Regions from separate parts of the Oceanospirillum sp. genome, predicted to be linked through region 1. Evidence: predicted binding sites of a transcription regulator. Region 1 holds the regulator's gene; each other region holds the start of a gene.

What was found. Region 1 encodes FliA, which starts transcription of late flagellar genes. Its sites were predicted from a motif close to CTAAAGTTNNNNNNNNNNCNGCCGATA; they were not measured.
Region 2: a site for FliA is predicted at 1,092-1,118, ahead of AC4GL5_RS17380 (flagellinolysin). Genes of this name have one in related genera too.
Region 3: a site for FliA is predicted at 2,461-2,487, ahead of AC4GL5_RS13015 (flagellar protein MotY). Genes of this name have one in related genera too.

The regions. Positions count from the first base shown of each region.
Region 1 is NZ_CEYNZH010000003.1:126,279-133,668, reverse strand. It holds gene flhA (flagellar biosynthesis protein FlhA) at 1-818, shown strand, start outside; gene flhF (flagellar biosynthesis GTPase FlhF) at 888-2,156, shown strand; gene AC4GL5_RS02725 (RNA polymerase sigma factor FliA) at 2,176-2,904, shown strand; gene AC4GL5_RS02720 (chemotaxis response regulator CheY) at 2,991-3,368, shown strand; gene AC4GL5_RS02715 (protein phosphatase CheZ) at 3,426-4,214, shown strand; gene AC4GL5_RS02710 (chemotaxis protein CheA) at 4,227-6,410, shown strand; gene AC4GL5_RS02705 (protein-glutamate methylesterase/protein-glutamine glutaminase) at 6,428-7,390, shown strand, end outside.
Region 2 is NZ_CEYNZH010000071.1:3,797-11,186, reverse strand. It holds gene AC4GL5_RS17390 (vWA domain-containing protein) at 1-72, opposite strand, end outside; gene AC4GL5_RS17385 (AAA family ATPase) at 82-927, opposite strand; gene AC4GL5_RS17380 (flagellinolysin) at 1,219-2,856, shown strand; gene cysK (cysteine synthase A) at 3,051-4,022, shown strand; gene AC4GL5_RS17370 (class II glutamine amidotransferase) at 4,123-4,923, opposite strand; gene AC4GL5_RS17365 (VWA domain-containing protein) at 5,074-6,912, opposite strand; gene AC4GL5_RS17360 (YEATS-associated helix-containing protein) at 7,065-7,390, opposite strand, start outside.
Region 3 is NZ_CEYNZH010000033.1:25,454-32,843, reverse strand. It holds gene AC4GL5_RS13035 (hypothetical protein) at 1-4, opposite strand, end outside; gene AC4GL5_RS13030 (TIGR01621 family pseudouridine synthase) at 167-889, shown strand; gene AC4GL5_RS13025 (GNAT family N-acetyltransferase) at 975-1,562, shown strand; gene rnt (ribonuclease T) at 1,696-2,334, opposite strand; gene AC4GL5_RS13015 (flagellar protein MotY) at 2,531-3,490, shown strand; gene AC4GL5_RS13010 (argininosuccinate synthase) at 3,772-4,992, shown strand; gene AC4GL5_RS13005 (MBL fold metallo-hydrolase) at 5,169-6,032, opposite strand; gene AC4GL5_RS13000 (SulP family inorganic anion transporter) at 6,229-7,390, shown strand, end outside.

The DNA of each region.
Region 1 (7,390 bases):
AGGCTGAAGTTTACCCGGACCGCGAAATGGCGATTAACCCGGGGCAGGTATTTGGTGAAATTTCAGGGATTGAGGGTAAAGATCCAGCATTTGGATTGGATGCCGTATGGGTAGAGGCACAGGACCGGGATGAGGCGCAGGCGTTGGGTTACACTGTAGTTGACTCCAGTACGGTTATCGCGACCCAGTTAAACCAGATTATGCAGAATTATGCCCATGAATTGATTGGCCATGATGATATTCAGCATCTTATGGATGCTCTTTCAAGTCATTCGCCGAAACTGGCAGAGCAGCTGGTTCCCGATTGTTTAAGCTTGAATCAATTGCTGAAGATTATTCAGAGTTTGCTGCAGGAGAGTGTTTCTATACGTGACTTCCGCACAATTGCGCAGTCTTTAATTGAGACTGCTCAATCTACCCGGGATATAGGTCAGATGACCTCTGCGGTGCGCATTGCTTTGTCCCGTTCTATCGTGCAGTCGATTTGTGGTCCGGGTACAGACCTTCCGGTTATTACCTTGGAGCCTCAGTTGGAACAAATTTTGCTTCAATCTGTTCAGCAGGCTGCTCAATCTAATGTTGATGACAATCTTATTCTTGAGCCCGCAATGGCTGAGCGATTGCAGCAGTCCTTGGCAGAAGTATCTCAACAGCAGGAGATGATGGGTAATCCGGCAGTATTGGTAGTAGCGGCGCCAATACGGCAAGTTCTTGCCAGATTTGTTCGCTATAGTGCTCAGTCGGTACATGTTCTCTCGTATCAGGAGATTCCTGATAATAAACAGATTACTATTGTGGCTACTGTAGGACAGCAATAAACTTATATTTTGTATGGTTGGTTGGGGCTTTCACCATGGCTGCCGGAATAACGAAGGATATGGGTATTTATGAAAGTAAAACGTTTCTTTGCTCCTGATATGCGTCAAGCCATGAAGTTGGTTCGGGATGAGTTTGGTTCTGACGCTGCTATTTTGTCCAATAACAAAGTGGCTGGCGGCGTTGAAATTGTTACGGCTGTTGATTATGACGCCAGTATTCTTCGTGAACCCAGTGAACGTATCGATCCTGAAAATAGTGATGCGCTGACCGATTCTCTGGCTGATGCGTTAGCTAAAGCTAAGGATGTAATTGAAAATGCGTCGGGTGAGCAATCACCGGATCGTCTTGAGAATGCTTTTCAGGTGAAGGCAAAAGAGCGCCAGTTTGATCAGGCCGAGGCTATGGTTGACACGCTTGAGGCTCGGGGGCGCAGAAAAAGCCCAGAAGATGCAGCTATTAGAGCGATGCAGTCTGAGATCCAAGGGTTGAGAGAACTTCTTCGAGAGCAAATGAAGGAGACGATGTCTGAGAGAAAGCCTGTTGAGGCTATGCTTTATAAGCGTCTACGTCGAATGGGGCTTTCTGAGCATTTTGCTGTAAGAATTATTGAAAGTGCTTCATTAGCTGATGATGTTGAGTTTTCGGCTGCTTGGGAAAAGTCTGTCGACCAGATTCGAGCGCAAGTGTTGACTACAGGCTCAGATGTTATTGATCAGGGCGGGATTGTGGCTCTTATGGGGCCAACTGGTGTAGGAAAAACAACCTGCATTGGAAAGCTGGCTGCCCGATATGTTTTAAAATATGGCCCCGATAGCATGGCGTTGGTGACTACTGATTGTTATCGGGTTGCTGCCTATGAGCAGCTCAGGACCTTCGGTCGTATTCTTGGGGTTCCTGTTCGCGTTGTCGATGAGAAAAATTCGCTGGATGCTACGCTTAAATCATTGAAGACCAAGGCGCTTATTTTAATTGATACTGCTGGCCTTAGTGTTCAGGATCCAAATATGAGGGAGCAGTTTTCCTTATTAGAGACCGCTTCAGTTAGAATTCGTAAATATTTAGTGTTGAGTGCAATCAGCCAGCAACAGGTTTTGCAATCGACATATGAGGCCTATAGGCGACACGGTTTGAATGGGTGTGTTGTTACTAAGCTGGATGAAGCAACAAGTGCAGGTGAGGTGATCAGTCTTATAGCTGATAACAGGCTGCCTCTTGCATATTTGGCCAGTGGCCAAAAGATTCCGGATGATTTGAGGCTAGGAGATTCAGGCGTACTTGTGAGTAACGCTCTGGAGCTGCTTGAAAAGAACGAAACTAACCAAAATCCGGAACGATAGAGACGGGAGGTCGCTATCTATGGCTCTGGTAATGAGTTCAGGTATGTACTATTCCGGCAAAACAGTGACAAGCAGTCTGGTTGACGAGCATGCTCCTTTGGTCAAGAAAGTTGCTCAGCATCTTCTAAGCCGGCTGCCCCAAACCGTTATGCTTGATGATCTGATCCAGGCGGGGATGATAGGTCTTATTGAAGCCTCTCAAAAGTTTGATGGCTCGAAAGGTGCGAGTTTTGAAACATATGCTTCGATTCGTATTCGGGGTGCAATGCTTGATGAGGTTCGCAGGTATGATTGGGCTCCTCGCTCTGTTCACAGAAATAGCCGAAGGGTTTCCGAGGCGATTAAACAGGTTGAGGCTAGGACGGGCCGTGATGCCCGTGATAGTGAAATAGCAGCCGAAATGGGGGTTACTGCCGAAGAGTATAATCACTATGTGCGCGACACTGCCGGAACTAAGCTGTTCAGTTTTGATGAAATAACCGATAACGAAGACAGTAGCTTCGAGGTGGCGGATGAAACATCGGCAGAGCCTGATGAGGCTGTTGAAGGTGGTGCGTTTCAAAGGGCTTTGGCAGATGCCATCGCTGGGCTTCCTGAGAGGGAACAAATGGTTTTGGCACTTTATTACACTGAGGGTTTGAATCTGAAAGAGATTGGTTCGGTTCTCGATGTAAGTGAGTCAAGAGTCAGTCAGATACACAGCCAGGCAGCCTTAAGGCTAAGGTCTCGTTTATCTGAGTGGAAGTAATTACATTATATATATTTGATAAATGAATAATTGTAGTATTCTAGTAGTGGCAAATTGGGTGAGTGGAGGTTGCCTTGGATAAGAATATGAAGATTCTCATTGTGGATGATTTTTCCACCATGAGACGGATCGTCAAAAACCTGCTTCGTGACTTGGGTTTTACTAATACGCATGAGGCTGATGACGGTCTGACCGCCATCCCTTTATTGGAAACAGGCAACTTTGACTTTCTGGTAACGGATTGGAATATGCCAGGTATGACAGGTTTTGACCTGCTTAAGACTTGTCGTGCTGATCCTAAACTGAAAGATTTGCCTATTCTGATGGTTACAGCAGAGGCCAAACGTGAGCAGATTGTTGCAGCGGCTCAGGCTGGTGTAAATGGCTATATTGTTAAGCCTTTCACGGCTGCCGTTCTCAAGGAAAAAATCGAAAAGATTTTTGAACGAATTGAACAGCAGTAATTGGCTGCTGGGAATTTTGGCCAGTCAAGTCATTCATTAAGATAAAGGTCTCAGGTTATGGCTCTGAAAAGCCCGGGTGGACAGCAAACAACCGAGTTCGAGCAGATACTCAAAGAAAGTACCTCTGAGCTGATGGAAAAAGTGGAAAACGGTAATCTGAGCGATGCCGTTAACCTTATCCAACGTATCAATGATGAGCGAAACCGAAACTTGTACCTGGAAGTAGGGCGTCTGACTCGTGCTTTGCATGATGCTATAACCAATTTCCATATTGATGTTGGTGCTGGTAATCCTGTTTCGGAAGAGATGTCGCAAATGGCAAATGCGACAGATCGACTGAATTATGTCATAAAAATGACACAGGATGCGGCCAATCAAACGATGGATAAAGTTGATGAAAGCGCTCCAGTTGCTGAACACCTACGTGAGCAGGCAACGTCTTTGCGACAGGATTGGGCGCGCTTGGTTCGACGGGAAATGAAACCGGACGAGTTCAGAGACCTTTATCGAAAAATTGATGATTTCCTGAAGGAAACTGAAGATCAGGCAGGAACACTTTCCAGCAATTTTAACGATATCCTGCTCGCTCAGGGATATCAGGATTTGACTGGCCAGGTCTTGATTAAAGTGATCACCCTTGTTCAGGAAATTGAAGAAAACCTCGTAAATCTGGTTTGTATGGCTGGTCAGGTGGATCAGATTACGGGGATTCAGCACGACACCAGTGATCGGGTTGCTGAGGAAGCGCATGCTCCTGAGGGGCCGATTGTTAATGCAGAACAGCGGAAAGATGTTGTTTCCGGGCAGGATGAAGTTGATGACCTGCTATCGAGTCTCGGCTTTTAAGGAGAAGTATGGATGAGCTTTGAAGTCGATCAGGATATTTTGCAGGACTTCTTAATTGAAGCAGGTGAAATCCTTGAATTGCTGTCTGAGCAGTTAGTCGATCTGGAGCAGTCTCCTGATGATCCTGATCTCCTGAATGCAATTTTTCGTGGCTTTCACACGGTTAAAGGTGGTGCGGGGTTCCTCCAGCTCACGCCGCTAGTGGATTGCTGCCATGTTGCTGAGAATGTCTTTGACACGTTGAGAAAACATCAGCGTTCGGTAACACCTGAGTTGATGGATACCGTACTGAGTGCACTGGATACGGTTAACGAGATGTTTGAAGAGGTTCGTTCCGGCCAAATGCCGGATAGTGCCGACCCTCAATTGATTAGTCAGCTTGAGTTTTTTGCACAGCCTGAGTCTGAAGCCGTGCCTCCTGCAGAGCCAGCGCCTGAACCTGTTGTTGAGGCTCCTGTCGAGCCCGCAACTGAACCTGCTGTTGAAGCTCCTGTAGAGCCTCCGGCCGCAGCGGTGCAGGATGCCGAAGGTGATATTACTGATGCTGAGTTTGAATCCCTACTCGATGCTTTGCATGATGGTGGTGCGCCGACAGCGGCCCCGACCCCATCAGAACCGAAGAGTGATCCTGTTACCGATGCTGCTTCAGGTAGTGATGAGATTACTGAAGAAGAGTTTGAGGCACTTCTGGACCAGTTACATGGTTCAGGTCAACCACCAACACCTGCATCTCCGGCGGCCGCTGAAAATACGCCTAAGCAGGAGTCTGCTCCAACGACAAATTCCGGTAGTGATGACCTGATTACTGATGATGAGTTTGAAGCACTTCTGGATGAACTGCATGGTAAAGGTGGGGCTCCTGTTAGTCCTGATACTGTAGCTTCAAAAGAACCTGCTAAGCAAACTGAGCAAGCTCCTCAAGCAGTTTCAAAGCCTGCTGTGTCAGCAAAAGCAGCAGCATCAGCTCCTGCAGCCCCAGCTGCAGATAAGAAAGTCGCTCCAAAGAAAGAAACGGCTCCTGCTGCTGAGACAACGGTCCGTGTTGATACCAGTCGACTCGATGACATCATGAATATGGTTGGCGAGCTGGTTTTAGTTCGTAACCGACTGGTTCGTCTTGGTGGTCAGAGCTCTGACCCTGAGGTTGCAAAGGCTGTTTCAAATCTAGATGTTGTAACTGCCGATCTTCAGACATCAGTTATGAAGACCCGAATGCAGCCAATCAAAAAAGTATTTGGCCGTTTTCCTCGGGTTGTTAGGGATCTGTCCCGAAAACTGAAGAAAGAGATTAATCTGCGCCTTATCGGTGAAGATACTGACTTGGATAAGAACCTTGTTGAAGCCTTGGCTGATCCATTGATTCACTTGGTGAGGAATGCCGTTGATCATGGCATTGAAGGTCCTGAAATACGTGAACAAAAGGGTAAGCCACGTGTTGGTGAGGTTGTTCTGTCTGCTGAACAGGAAGGTGATCATATCCTTTTGACTATCAGTGATGATGGTGCAGGGATGAACCCTCAGGTTCTGCGTAATAAGGCTGTGGAGAAAGGACAGCTGGATCAGGATGCTGCCGATCGCCTTACGGATCAGGAAGCATTCAATCTGATTTTTGCAGCGGGTTTATCGACAAAAGAAGAGATCTCAGACGTGTCTGGTCGTGGTGTGGGTATGGATGTTGTGAAAACAAAAATTTCACAATTGAACGGTACCATTAACGTTTGGTCAGAAGAGGGTAAGGGTTCCAAGATTATCATCAAGGTGCCCCTGACTCTGGCTATTATGCCTACACTGATGGTTATGTTGGGACAGCAGACTTTTGCTTTGCCTTTGGTGAATGTTAACGAAATTTTTCAACTTGATATTTCGCGGGCTAACATCGTTGACGGCCAGGAAGTTTTAGTTATTCGTGAGAAAACACTGCCTCTTTTCTATCTCAAAGAATGGCTGGTGCATGGATCTGATGTCAGTCGAGAACTGAAAAATGCTCATGTTGTGGTTGTTTCTGTCGGAACACAAAAAGTGGGCTTTGTAGTGGACCAGCTAATCGGTCAGGAAGAGGTTGTTATTAAACCATTAGGTGAGATGTTGCATGGAACGCCAGGTATGGCGGGCGCGACAATTACTGGTGATGGCCGAATAGCCCTGATTCTGGATATTCCGGGTATGCTGAAACATTACGCCAGAAGCTCGCGATAGGGTTTTAAGGACCTGATATGCCAATTACGGTTTTAGTAGTCGATGATTCTGGTTTTTTCCGTCGTCGGGTTTGCGAGCTATTAAGCACCGATGCTCGTATCAAGCCAATCGGTACTGCAAGTAATGGTCGCGAAGCTGTAGAAAAAGCGATCGAGCTTAAGCCTGATGTCATCACGATGGATTATGAGATGCCAGTACTCGATGGCATCTCTGCTGTCCGTGAGATTATGCAAAAGGCGCCTGTGCCTGTACTAATGTTTTCTTCACTGACACATGAAGGTGCCCGTGTGACTCTTGGGGCATTGGAAGCCGGTGCAGTGGATTATTTACCCAAAAACTTCGAGGATATTTCTCGCCGGCCTGATGAATTGGCCAAAGCTCTCTGCGAAAAAGTCATTGAAGTTTCCCGAAGCCGCCGCGGTGCATTGGCATCTGCAAGTCGTTCTTCAGTGCGTGCACAAGAGCCTCGCCGACCTATAGCCAATAGGCCGGCTGTTCCCGTGTCACCGCCCGTGACTGGTGGTGTGAAGAAAGATTCTGTCGCAAAGCCTGTTTTAACGGCTAAGCCAAGTAAACCTCAGCCACGACATTTTGATTTGGTCGCTATTGGGACGTCTACCGGAGGGCCTATGGCTCTTCAGAATGTACTGACTCAATTACCTGCAAGTTTCCCTGCCCCATTGCTTCTCGTTCAGCATATGCCGGCGGCATTTACCGGTGCATTTGCTGAGCGCTTGAATGGCCTTTGCAAAATCCAAGTTAAAGAAGCTCAGGATGGTGATCTGTTAAAACCTGGGTTGGCATTGCTGGCGCCCGGTGGTAAGCAAATGGTTGTCGATAAGCGTGGCAACTGTGTGCGAATTTTGGCTGGTGATGAACGTTTAAACTATAAGCCATGTGTGGATGTGACCTTTGGCTCTGCTGCAAATGCTATTAAAGGCAACATTCTGGGCGTGATAATGACAGGTATGGGTGCTGAT
Region 2 (7,390 bases), on a different contig from region 1:
CAGATCCAGTAACTCACGGAGACTTACCGGCACGCCGACTTTGCGGATATCGTTAAAAAAATCGATCAGCATAGCAGCCCCCTAGCGGGATTGACGGCGGTGCATAAAGGCCAGTTTTTCCAGCAGGGAAACATCCTGTTCATTTTTCACCAGCGCGCCATGCAGTGGCGGAATCGCTTTCGCGGCATCCCGCTCCTGAAGCATCTCTAGGCTCATCTGATCAGCCATCAGGAGTTTCAGCCAGTCAATCAGCTCAGAGGTTGATGGCTTCTTCTTAAGCCCCCGAACCTCACGGAGATCAAAAAACACTTCCAGCGCTTCAGAAACCAGCTTCTGCTGGATACCCGGATAATGCACATCGACAATCTTCTGCATCGTCTCTTTATCCGGGAAGTTGATGTAATGGAAGAAGCAGCGACGCAGGAAGGCGTCCGGCAGCTCTTTCTCATTATTACTGGTGATCAGGATAATCGGGCGCTGCTTGGCTTTGATGGTTTCTCCGGTTTCATAAACGTGGAACTCCATCTTATCCAGCTCGAGCAGCAGGTCGTTGGGGAATTCGATATCCGCCTTGTCGATCTCATCGATCAGCAATACCACCTGCTCATCGGATTCAAAGGCCTCCCAAAGCTTGCCCTTGTTGATGTAGTTTTTGATGTCGTGCACACGATCATCACCCAGCTGGGAATCCCGCAGACGGGACACCGCATCATATTCATACAGGCCCTGATGCGCCTTAGTGGTCGACTTGATATGCCACTGAATCAGACGCACGCCCAAAGCATCGGCCAACTCCTCAGCCAGCATGGTTTTACCGGTTCCCGGCTCACCTTTAATCAGTAACGGGCGCTCAAGGGCGATACAGGCGTTAACCGCCATCTGCAGTTCATCGGTAGCAACGTATTGATCAGTACCCTGGAATTTCATAACGGAGTATCTCTGTTTTTATTGTCGAATCGGGTTAAGCGCTGCATCACTGACAGCAGCATTATTTCCGCCTAGTTTACTGGGTCTTTCAGGAAGCGAAAGCCAGTGAGTGACTAAAAAGTCACAACCACCATAAGAAGACAGAAAAAATTAATCAAAAAAAGTTAAAGATGTAACTGAATGTGTCGATAGATTCAGAAGAGATATCCCTTTCTCTTATGCAAGAGCGGTAAAAGGCTAAAAAGAAGTGCTTGCATAGAGGTAACATGGAACCGATTCAAAGGTCTGCTTATGCTTTTTGTCAACACAAATGTTAGTGCCCTCAAAGGCATGGACTTTATGTCCAATGTAACCGACCGCCTTAACCGCTCTTTTGAACAACTTTCATCCGGCAGTCGTATTAATTCAGCCAAAGATGATGCGGCAGGTTTGCAGATTTCAAACAGGTTGGAAACACAGATTATTGGTACCAGCCAAGCCACGCGCAATATTCAGGATGGCTTGTCTGCGCTTCAGATTGCAGATGGTGCGATGGAAGAGATCACCAATATCACTCATCGTATTAGACAGCTCGCCATTCAGATGTCGAGCAATACTTTAAGCCAGGAAGACAGAGATGGAGCCCAGCTTGAGGTTGAAGAATTAATCAGCTCAGCAAACCGTATTGCTGAATCGGCAAGTTTGGGCGAAACACCGCTCCTCAAAGGGCCTGAGGTCGATGAAGCAACCCCACCAGTAACCGATAGGGATATTCTCCTTAAACTCGCAGGATCACTGGAACAGTCCGAAGCCAACATTAAGGCGTATTATGGTATCCAGGGTGATGGTAAAGACGAATTCAATATCGATATTGTTGCCGGCGGTGGCGGTGCCGTAGCCTCAGTTTGGGGAGCAGCCGGGAACGTTAACCGTATGGAAATTGGACGTGCGGATTTTCTGGCTGGCGTAGCCGCCATTGGTGGCAGCGCTGCCAATGACAGGGTTGTTATGCATGAAATGGTTCATGCTGTCATGTTTAACCAATATAGCGCATCGGTCATCAGCAGAGACTGGTTTATGGAAGGGACGGCAGAGCTGATTCATGGCGCTGACGAACGTGTTAAAGTTGATTTTGGAGCTGATCCAAACCTGATGGCAGGCTGGACAGGCGGGTCTGCGTCAAGCGCAGACTATTCCCGTGCTTATGTTTCCATGCGCATGCTGCACGATCGCATGAAAGAGGAAGGTTACGCTGACGGTATTCGCACCTTCACCTCAGAACTTGCCGATGGCAAAACCACGCTCGATCAGGCCTTTAATAAATTTCTGGGTATCTCGGAAACAGACTTCACTGATTGGGTAACAGCCACCGGTGATGCCTACATTACGAATAAAATGGATCTGGACAATGCGGATACGGGTGCAATAGGTGGCTTGGATGCTGATAACATGGGGGTTAAGAATGCCTATGACGCTGTTGGTGATTCTAATAGCTACTCGGAACAACCTCTGGAAGGATTTAAAATTGCTAATTGGCACGGTGGTTTTCAACCTCCGCACGAGAAGACATTCCAGCTACAGACAGGCAGTAATGCCGGCGAGCAATCTGAGTTCTCTTTCCGGGGTGGCTCGGCAGACAGAATTGGTCTTTCTGGCGTTAATGTCTCGGCTAACGCCAGAGGCTCAATTGAAGTCGCCGATAAAGCCCTGAGAAACATCCACGAAATCCGTCGCGAAATCGCAGGTAGCATGGCAGAACTTGAATCCATGCAGCGCAATAACACCGGCATGGTTGTTAACACGTCTGATGCTAAATCCCGCATTCAGGATACCGACTTTGCTGTAGCAACCGCTGACCTGACACGCAACCAGATTATCCAGCAGGCTTCCTCAACCATTCTGGCCCAGGCGAATCAGACACCCAATATCGCCTTATCCCTTCTTCGGTAACGCCAGGTTCAGCCTATATTCCTAAGAACCTAACCGAATAAACGGTTAGGTTCTTAGCTTAAAACATTATTGAATTAAGATCTGATAGATTTTTTTCCTGCCTATCCCTAACCTAGCCTTTAACGGATATAACCTGATAGCTCAAAATAAAGAGCCGGTTATAACGACACATCCAATAAGATTAGGGAAAAACAATGAGCAAGGTTTTTGATGATAACTCGCTAACCATCGGCGAAACCCCTCTGGTAAAAATCAACCGCCTGACTAATCATGGCAAAGTGTTTGCCAAGCTTGAAAGCCGCAACCCGGCATTTTCTGTGAAGTGCCGTATTGGTGCCAATATGATCTGGGATGCTGAAAAGCGTGGTGTTCTCAAGCCAGGCATGGAGATCGTCGAACCGACCAGTGGCAACACAGGTATTGCGCTTTGCTTTGTGGCAGCTTCCCGTGGTTACAAAATCACCCTGACCATGCCTTCCAGCATGAGCCTTGAGCGCCGGAAAATGATGAAAGCTCTGGGTGCAAACATTGAGCTGACCGAGCCAGCAAAAGGAATGAAAGGTGCCATCGCTAAAGCAGAGGAGCTGGTAGCAGGCAATCCTGAACATTACTTTATGCCACAGCAGTTCGAAAACCCGGCCAACCCTGAGATTCATGAGAAAACCACTGGCCCAGAGATCTGGGAAGATACTGACGGTGAAATTGATATTCTCGTGGCAGGCGTAGGTACCGGCGGTACTATCACAGGTATCTCCCGTTACATCAAAAACACCCAGGGTAAAGCGATTACAACCGTTGCCGTTGAACCCGTTGATTCACCGGTCATCAGCCAGACAATCAACAATGAAGAAGTGAAGCCTGCTCCGCACAAAATTCAGGGCATTGGCGCGGGTTTTGTACCTAAGAACCTGGATCTGTCTCTGGTTGATCAGGTAGAACAGGTCGGTAATGATGAAGCGATTGAGATGGCACGCCAGCTGATGCTGAAAGAGGGCATCATCTGTGGTATCTCCTGTGGAGCCGCCATGGTTGCTGCCTTACGTCTGGCAGAGAAGCCAGAAAACGCGGATAAAAACATCGTTGTGATTCTGCCGGATTCCGGCGAACGCTATCTCTCCACAGCCCTGTTTGAAGGCATGTTTACGGACAACGAAACCGTTCAGTAATTCTGCCTGACAAACGTAAAGGCCAACCGCCATTGTCGTTTTAGCGACAGTTCGGTTGGCCTTTTTTTATCCCTATATGAGAGGGTATCAGCAATCTGAATTAAACCTGTTCAGAAACATCCTTTGAAAAGAACTGCTCAACAACCCGCCCCTCTTTGAAAACCACCAATTCTCCGGGTTGAAGGGTCGTCCAGTTCTCATTATCGGTCAGGGGTTGAGTCGCAATCACTGTCACTACATCATGAGGCGTCGTTTCCTCTTTGAAATCCACCTTCATCTCTACATCGGACAGTTCAGCTTCTCCGAATGGCGCTTCACGGGTAATCCAACTGAGCTTAGTGGAACAATAGGCAAACAGATAATCGCCGTTGGACAACAGCATATTAAACACGCCTTTAACCCGTAACTGTTCACACCACTGATGTAAAGCCTGACTTAAAGGACCAACAGCACACTTATCAGTGAAGTTCAGGCGGATCTGGGCCAGCAACCAGCAGAATGCCTGCTCACTATCCGTTGTCCCGACAGGCAGATAAAAGCTGGCAGGAAAGTGAGTCTTGCTGTCTTCCAGCTGGCCATTATGAGCATAACTCCAGTAACGCCCCCAAAGCTCACGGCTGAACGGGTGCGTATTCTCAAGGCAGATCTCCCCCACATTTGCCTGTCGAATATGACTGATGACCGCCTTACTTTTGATCGGATAATTCTGAATCAGCCTGGCAATTTCAGAATCCACAGAAGGCTTCGGATCACGAAACTCCCGATAACCCCGACCTTCATAGAAAGAGATCCCCCAACCATCTTTATGAGGGCCTGTTTCTCCCCCGCGTTTTACCAGCCCGCTAAAGCTGAAACAGATATCGGTTGGCACGTTAGCGCTCATACCCAGAAGTTCACACATGCAATCGGTCCGTTTTTATCGGTTGGTCATTTCATCGCATAAGCAGAAACACGACTTAAAAAAATGGCCCCTGTAAACACAGAGGCCATTATCTGATACCAGACTTATTTTACATGAACTCAATAAAGTTCAGCAAAACCTAAGCCTTAATCAAAGAGATAGATCATCATCTCTTTGATTGTCTCTCGCCTGCTGACGTGCAGCCATACGACGCTGCACAAAGCGCTTATAAAGCCAGAATGCACCAGCAAAGAGAGCAATATTAGCCAATGCTACAGCCAGATAAACCCACAGCAGATTAGCATCACTTGGCTTGGATGAGTCCAGAGGCTGATCGTTAGGGTCCAGCAGATTCATCGGTTTCTTAAGCTTATCGTCTTCCTGGTCAAGGCCAGCACCGGATGAGCCTGCGGAGGCGTCATCATCAATCGGCTGAGGATTCATCTGCCCGGACTCCTCCAGAGTTTCCACCTGTGGCTCCGGATTCAATGGCGGGATGATAATCGGCTCAAGCTCAACATCAAACGGTTTACCCTGAATGGTACCTGAAGCAAATGCACGGATACGTTGCTCTTTTTCACGATTCATTTCCGGCAGATCCAACGCCCAGGACTCCTGACTCGTCAACTGCGCCCGTTGATTCAGGCCATTAATTTCAGCCGTAATGGTTAGGTCGCTGGCTTTCAGTTCAGGCAGCACCTTCGTAAAGAAGATACGAGTTGGCTCGTTAGCATCATCGTAATCCACTTTTGAACTAACGACATCCTGAACAAATACCGGCTGAGAAACAGATCGCTGGAAGGTTTTACCATCCAGACTGACCTGAATACGATAATTTCCCGTGGTATTAAAAGGCCCCAGCTTCGTAACAAAGGTACCGGCCTCACCGGGCTTGCTGGTCATCAGGTCAGATTTGAGTACTTTGTCGCTATCCGCCAACTGCTGAGCTTCAAGGGAAACAATCTTAAGGAACTCGGGACGGGTAATCGTCTCACCTTCTTCCTGAATTGAGGCTTCAATATCAAGACTCAAGCCACGGAACAAAGTCGCGGGGACATCACTTACTTTGAGGCTAAGGTCAGAAACGACAGTCACACGGTTGTCCGGGTGCATCTCCGTTTCAACCAGCCATTCGCCATCTTCCGGGTCATTCACCGTGATCAGGTCATAACGACTTTCATAGTGCCAACGTACATTATCGGGATGCGTCAGAGAGGTATAACGCTCACCTTTGGGCGAGATCAGAAAAACCCGCTGACTGTCCGGCTTATGGAAAATCAGAGCGGTAAATTCGTTAATACTGCTGTCCACCAGAAAACGGTTATTTTCCAGGGGAACCTGCTCACTTGGAGCCGTGCGGTCAAGAGCCTGCATAAAGAGCTGCATCAGCTCTTCAGCATTGTTGGCAACCGCGGCTAAACCACCAGTACGCTGAGCCAATTTTAGCATCAGGTCTTTATCAGCATTATCCGACAAAGCCACGGTATGGATGGTATAGCCCGCTTCTTTCAGTTTAGGCAGCAGATCAAACTGAATGCTGTCACGGGATTCATTGTTCTCCTGACGCTTACGACGCTCGTTGCGGGATTCCGAAATATCCACCAACCCATCGGTCAACAGAATAATATGACGATCGAAATTGCTGTCAGGACGATCCGCATCATAGCTTGCCCGTTCAAGAGCATTCTCAATATCGGTAAACATAGCGGAGGACGTGATATCACGGCTACGCCCCCGGGCATCCTGACGCCATTGATCCGTTACATTCAGGTGCGGCACTAACTCATTGGTGTAAGTTCCGAATGTCCAAACACCGGCACGACTACCTTCCGGCAACAGATCAACCAGCAGATTCAACGCAGGAGCCCTAAGGTTTGATGGGTCGTTGTGTTTCATGCTACCTGACGTATCAATAAGCACACGTACATCCGGTTTAACATCCGCCGCAAGAGCAGCGGAAGCAAACACGCAGGTAGTGGCCAGCAACACAGCTTGCGAGCCTCGGGCCAAAGCACGTCGGAGTAATAAAACAAGCCTTGAGCTATTTCCTGATAGTCGATCTGCAAAAACAGGCATTTCGGTTCCTTTCTTACCGGTGAAAACCGGTATTAACCGGTTTTCGATATCTAAAATCTGACAGATTAAACAATCGATTCCGCAAGCTTACGACCACGTTCAGTCACATGCCAACGCATACCCCAGCCACTGTTAACACGCCCCGCCATCCCCTTACCCACCAGAACGGCAAGGCTCTTTTGCAGATCGGTTTCATCCAGTTCCGTTTCCAGACACAAAGTAGGTATCGCACGATAAATATGTCGGCCACTGGCCAGACTTTTCAATACCGCCGTTGAAGAGACATCCAGAGTATCCAGCTCAGAGGCCGAAACCTCAGCCTGGTCTTCATGCTCGGTTTCAGTTTCCAACAGAGGTAACAGAGAATCCTGAAGCTGTTTAAGCTGCTGCT
Region 3 (7,390 bases), on a different contig from region 1:
ACATGGACTCACCGATTCTGAGAAAATAGAGCTTGAATTTCAATTTCAAGCCTGACTGTAATTGATTAATTATCTTAAGTTTTATCCCTTCGGTTCAAGCGAAATACCTGAACAGGAAGGTTTATTCTACGGGGTATTTTGATGAGCCGTCTGACGGAGATGCCATTTGAGTAAACTGACACCACTTACCTATGAGCCTTTTGGATTTATCGTCATCGAGGAAAACGATGACTATGTGGTTATCGATAAGGCGCCGGGAGTTGATGTTCATCGGGATGGTGATGACGCTGGCATCACGGAAAAAGTATCTCAGGTTCTGGGCCTGGAAAAGCTCTATCTGGTTCACCGCTTGGATAAGGTGACTTCCGGACTGATGGTGTTAGCTAAGAATTCTGAGGTTTGTGCTCAGCTGGCGGCGCTGTTTAAAGCCCGCACGGTAGAGAAATTTTATCTGGCGGTTTCTGCCAAAAAACCAAAAAAGAAACAGGGCTGGGTTGTCGGCGATATGGAACGCTCACGGCGGGGAAGCTGGAAGCTCACCGGGGGGAAAACAAATCCGGCGGTTACTCAGTTTTTCTCTAAGCCACTGCAAGCCGGGTTCAGGGCGTTTCTGCTAAAGCCCGGTACCGGGAAAACGCATCAGTTACGGGTTGCTCTGAAAAGCATAGGCGCTCCAATTTGCGGTGATGTGCTTTATGACGATGCCCGTACCGCATCTCAGGAGCAGCGTACCTATCTTCATGCCTACGGCCTGAGCTTTAGCTGGCATGGTACACCGCGACATTATCGTGTCTGGCCCTCACTGGGGGAGCATTATCTTTCTGAAACCTTCTCTGCTCTGAAATTGCTTTGGTCTGAGCCTGAACAGCTACCATGGCCTAAACCCTGATACGGCTCAAAACGGTGAATCGCTCTTTAGGGTCACGTTGCCCTAGAATGAACAGGGTAAACAATAATAAAAAGTGAGTCCTGCTATGAAAGCCTTATCCGTGATCACTGGTAACACGCAACATCGGCAAGCGGATGTTGGTGATGAGACGCGACAACACCCTCTTGTTATTCGTCAGCTGACATCGAAAGATGCTGATGTTTTTCATTATCTCCGGGTACGTTGTATCGAGAGTGATCCTACAAGCTTTAGTGTGTTGTTAGAGGAAGAAAAGGCGATGTCGCCTCTACAGATCCGAACCTTGTTGGATCGTTTCCACCGGGCGGAAAACTCGGCACTCTGGGGTGGTTTTTGTGGCGACTATCTGGTGGGGGTAATCGGCCTTGAATCTCTGTCGGGCCCTGTGCGGCATCACCGCGGTATTGTTACCAGCTTGTGTGTTTTACCTGAATATCGGGGTCAGCATGTGGGTTTGGCTTTAATCGGATATCTCGTAGAGCAGGCGGAGCAGAATGCTTTGCTGGAATCTCTGGCGCTTGAGGTGAGCGAGAGCGCACTACCTGCCATCAAGCTTTATCAGCAGATTGGGTTTAAGGAGAATGGACGTGAGCCGAGAGCATTGGCGTTTGGCGATCAGAGGTTGGATCTGATTCGAATGAATCGGCTAGTCTGAGGAGGATTCAATAATACATATCGCTGTTAATTTGAGTTTATAGCGTTGCTGGCGGTTCGCCACGTTTGTGGCGAAATCAGCTGTGAGTCACAACGCTAAAATGGGGCTGGAGAATGCACGCTGTGTGAGGTTTCTAGTCTCTCAGGCGATGCTGTTCTTCAGTGGCCAGTTCCCAGCCTCCCAGCTCTTTCCAGCGATTAACGATAGAGCAGAACAGTTCTGCGGTTTTCTCTGTGTCATAACGTGCAGAATGTGCCTGACTGTTATCAAAGTTGATGCCTGCAACTTTGCACGCTTTTGCCAGTACTGTTTGACCATAAGCCAGACCAGATAGGGTAGCGGTATCAAAGCTTGAGAAGGGGTGGAACGGGTTGCGTTTGATGCCACTGCGCTCAACGGCTGCATTAACAAAGCCCTGATCGAAGCTGGCATTGTGTCCCACCAGAACAGCACGGGTGCAATCAAACTCTTTTAGCGCTTTGCGAACGGGTTTGAAAATTTCACCTAATGCCTGTTGCTCACTTTTTGCCATGCTTTTTCGGATAGGGTTGTCTAGGTCGATCTTAGTAAAATCGAGGGCGGCTTGTTCGATGTTGGCACCTTCAAAGGGTTCGACATGACAGCAATAGGTATTATAGGGATGCAGGTAACCTTCTTCATCCATCATTAAGGTCACTGCTGCAATCTCCAGCAGCGCGTCAGTTTTGGCGTTAAAACCGGCGGTTTCGACATCAACAACAACCGGTAGGAAGCCGCGAAAGCGGTAAGCCATCGGATGTTTGTCGCCAAAATGCTCTGCTTCAGATGTGAAAGAATCCAAGACCTTTTGCTCCCTAATCTAGTTTGGTCAAAAGTATAATTTGACAGATGGTAACTGATTCAAACTCTCAGATATAGGCTAAAGTTTTGAGTTTGCAGGCCGATCAAGGCAAAATGAGAGTTCTTAAAAATCAAGGAGATTGCATCTGATGCCGCTTATTCGGTCACTGGCGAAAACATCACGGGGAATACACTGGCTGGCTATAGCATCGGGCCTTTTGTTATCGCCTGTGCTGATGGCTGCGGATTATGGTGCCAGTATCGGAAACAGTGAATGGATGGCTACGGAACCCTCTCCATTGTATTGTGAATTATCACATCCGATTCCTGAAATGGGCACTGCCCGTTTTACTCATCGTTCCGGTGAGGATCTGAAATTCTTTCTTGAGCCTCTCGGACAGCCTTTGCGCAAAGGTCGTGCCGACCTGATGGCTCTGCCGCCGGAGTGGAAGCCCGGTGATGCGCCGCTGGATTTAGGAGACGTAACCGTTGGTGAGGGTGAGGAGGGTGTTCATATCGATTCTCCACTGGCTCATCTGATGATCGAGTCTCTGAATCGTGGCCTGAATCCGACCTTTATGCAGACACCAAAAGATGATCGCTATGCACCTGTTCGGGGTCATCTGAGCGCGCTTAATTTTAAACCAGCCTATTTTGACTATATTGCCTGTCGTGGTGAGTTGCTTCCGGTTAACTTTGATCAGATTGCTCGCTCTGCCATTAATTTCCCCGGTGGTGGTTTTGATATCACTGCAGAAGACAAAGAGTTGCTGAGTCTGATTGTCCGCTATATTAAGGCTGATCCTTCTGTGAAATTTGTCTTCCTGGATGGCCACTCTGACAGTTATGGCTCTCGACGTGATAACCGTAAGCTTTCCAAGCAGCGTACCGATACCGTACTGAACTACCTGCTGGATGTGGGGCTTGATGAGTCGATGGTGACTGCACGCTATCACGGTGAGCGTTATCCGATTGTTCCGAATACCACCAAGGCAAACCGGGCGAAAAACCGTCGTGTCACCATACGTCTTGAGCGTGAAGGTCTGGCTCCGGGGGACCCGAATGCCCAACCTGAATATACCGGTGAGTTCAATGGTGAGCTTCAATAGGTGGCATGGGCCTGACTGTAATCAGAGGCTGAAAGAAATCTCTGGTTTGAGAGAAAGAGTGGTTAAAGAGTAAAGTTAATTTTTGCGTGTCGCTTTTTCTCAAATCGTAACTTTTCCTCAACTCGTATATACTATTGCGCAAGAATTTCTTCAGGCAGACGAAGCACCTGAAACGGCTATCCTAGTGATAGCCGTTTATCGTTGTTCTGCCGGATTGATCACTGAGAAAATTGATAGGGTCAGAGAGGTCTCTGGCCATTTTAGTCAGCGTGGAGCATCCAATGTCAGACATTAAAAAAGTAGTACTGGCCTATTCTGGTGGCCTGGATACTTCTGTAATCGTGCGCTGGTTACAGGACGAATATAACGCCGAAGTAGTGACCTTTACTGCTGACCTGGGTCAGGGTGAAGAAGTAGAGCCGGCACGTGCTAAAGCTGAAGCTCTGGGTGTTAAAGAGATCTACATCGAAGACGTACGTGAAGAGTATGTTCGTGATTTCGTATTCCCTATGTTCCGTGCTAACACCATCTATGAAGGTGAGTACCTGCTGGGTACGTCTATCGCACGTCCTCTGATCGCTAAGCGTCTGGTTGAGATCGCTAACGAAACAGGTGCGGATGCGATTGCTCATGGTGCTACCGGTAAAGGTAACGATCAGGTTCGTTTCGAAATGGGCGCCTACGCTCTGAAACCTGGTGTTAAAGTGATCGCGCCATGGCGTGAGTGGGATCTGACCTCCCGTGACACGCTGATGAAGTACTGTGAAGACCACAACATTCCGGTTGATTTCTCTACCAACAAGAAGAAATCGCCTTACTCCATGGATGCTAACCTGCTGCACATCTCTTACGAAGGCGGCATTCTGGAAGATCCTATGGCTGAGCCGGAAGAAGATATGTGGCGTTGGTCTGTGAGCCCTGAGCTTGCTCCGGACGAAGCGACTTATCTGGATCTGACCTTCAAGAAAGGTGACATCGTTGCCATCAATGGCGAAGAGATGAGCCCTGCAACCGTACTGACCTACCTGAACAAGGTGGCCGGTGACAACGGTATTGGCCGTGTGGACATCGTAGAAAACCGCTACGTAGGCATGAAAGCCCGTGGTTGCTACGAAACTCCTGGGGGCACTGTAATCCTGAAGGCGCACCGTGCGATCGAATCCATCACTCTGGATCGTGAAGCGGCACACCTGAAAGACAGCATCATGCCGAAATACGCTGAGCTGATCTACAACGGTTACTGGTGGAGTGCAGAGCGTAAGATGCTGCAGACCATGATCGATGAGTCTCAGGAGTTCGTAAACGGTGTGGTTCGTGTGAAACTGTACAAAGGTAACGTGATTGTTGTGGGTCGTCAGTCTGAAGACAGCCTGTACGATGACAACATCGTAACCTTCGAAGACGATGCCGGTGCTTACGATCAGAAAGATGCAGAAGGCTTTATCAAGCTGAATGCTCTGCGTATGCGTATCGCTGCACAGAAAGGTCGCAGCCAGCTGTAAGCAGTTGCCCTTGAGCTCTGAAGTGCTTCGGCGCTTCAGTTGACCATTGGTTATGGCAAAGAAAAACCGCTGAGATTTCAAAATCCCAGCGGTTTTTTTGTGCCCTTTTTTCTGATTGGCTAACAAGTCTGTTAGTCAAAGGGCTTATGGCGGGGTATGCCAATTCTTTTCATCAATTATTTAAACTGATTCAGTGGCAGCTTCAGATAGGATACACCGTTATTTTCCGCATCCGGAAGTTCACCGGCACGGATATTAATCTGGATCGAGGGCAAAATCAGGTTTGGCATTTCCAGGGTAGCATCACGGGTTGAGCGCATCTCAACAAAGTCCGCTTTGCTGGCGCCTTTGCCGACATGAATATTGCTCTCTTTCTGTTCGGCTACAGTACAGACATGGCGTACTTCACGCCCTTCTGGAGGGTAGTCGTGACACATGTAGAGCTCTGTCTCTTCCGGGTAGCTCAGCAGGGAATGAATGGAATCATACAGGGTTTCGGCATCACCACCGGGGAAGTCACAGCGGGCTGTACCTACGTCTGGCATAAACAGGGTGTCGCCAACAAACAGCTTTCCGGCAATATCGTAGGTGACACAGGCTGGTGTATGCCCTGGGGTATGCAGCACCTTGGCTTCCAGATCGCCGATCCTGAACTGACTACCGGCTACCATCAGATCGTCAAAGTGATGGCCGTCTGTCACGAACTCGTCACCGTAGTTGAAGACTTTTTTGAAGACACCCTGAACCAGCGTGATGTGCTCACCAATGGCGATTTTTCCGCCCAGTTTTGCCTGAATATGCTTGGCTCCACTGATATGATCGGCGTGGGCATGGGTTTCCAGGATCCACTGAGGTGTCAGTTTGTGGTCGCTGATCCATTGGATCACTTCATCAGCAGATTCTGTGCTGGTGCTGCCGGACTTATAATCAAAATCCAGAACCGGGTCGATAACAGCGCACTGCGGATTCTTTCCATCGTGCACGACATAGGTGAAGGTTGAGGTTGCTTCATGGAAGAAAGCTTTAATTTGAGCGTTCATCTCGTATCTCCTTTTAGCAGCCAGCCCATGCGGATTAGCTTGTGAGCTGTTACCGTTGAATTCTCTGCTTCGGGTCAGCCTGTTCGTTGGCACCTGTTTTGATTAAATGCCATTGGCTCGATTTGATGGAATATTAGCATATAATCATTTATGATAACAATATTCCAAAAAGTTTTAACGGTAAGGTCATCGATCTATGACATCTTCCGCAAAAAAATCTGCGACAGAACAAGCATCTGCTACTAAAGGCAAACCTAACCGCCTGCGGAGTGTTTTTCCGATTATTGGTTGGTTAGCTGACTATCGCCGGGAAACTCTGGTTAACGATGGTTTAGCGGGTGTAATTGTAGCGATTATGCTGGTGCCTCAGGGTATGGCTTATGCTTTTCTGGCTGGCCTGCCGCCCCAGATGGGGCTGTACGCTGGTATTATCCCGCTTTTTATCTATGCGCTGCTGGGCAGTAGCCGCAGTCTGGCGGTTGGTCCCGTTGCGATCGCGTCTCTTATGGTTGGAGAGGCTGTATCTCAGCATGCTCAGCCGGGGACAGATCTCTATATCACTACCGCGATGGTGTTGGCGCTTCTGGTCGGTCTTGTTCTATTGCTGATGTTTATTCTGCGACTTGGGACTCTGGTGAACTTTTTAAGTCACTCTGTCATTACTGGTTTTACCAGTGCGGCAGCTCTGATGATCGCATTTAGTCAGCTGAAGTATGTCTTTGGACTGGAATTTCCCAGAGGCCATCAGTTTTATGAAACGCTGAATAACCTGACTGCCAATCTGCCGGATTTTAATCCGGCTACTCTGGTCATCGGTGTTACGGCTTTCTTTATAATGTGGTTCAGTAAAAAACATCTGGCGAACCTGCTGAAAAAAATGGGGGCTTCTTCACTCATGGCGGGATCTATGGCTAAGGCCGGCCCCATGTTTGCTATTTTAGCGGGTGTTGGCTTAGTGGTTGGTTTTGATCTGCACAGTGAGTCAGGAGTCAAAATTGTTGGAGAGATTCCTGCTGGTTTGCCCTCTTTTTCTTTGCTGCCTTTTGAGATGGACTGGTGGTTAGGTCTGCTGCCGGCAGCGCTGCTGATCGCACTGGTTGGCTTTCTGGAGAGCGTCTCTGTGGGTACGGCTCTTGCCAGTAAGCGCCGGGAACGTATCAAGCCGGACAAAGAGCTGATCGCCCTTGGCTTTGCCAATATTGGTGCTGCTTTTGGTGGTGCGTATCCCGTCGCGGGTGGTTTTGGCCGCTCAATGGTGAATGATGCCTCCGGTGCCCAGACAACCGTGGCATCTGTGATTACCGCTTCCGGTCTTGCTTTGACGGTGCTCTTTTTCACGCCCTGGTTCTACTATCTTC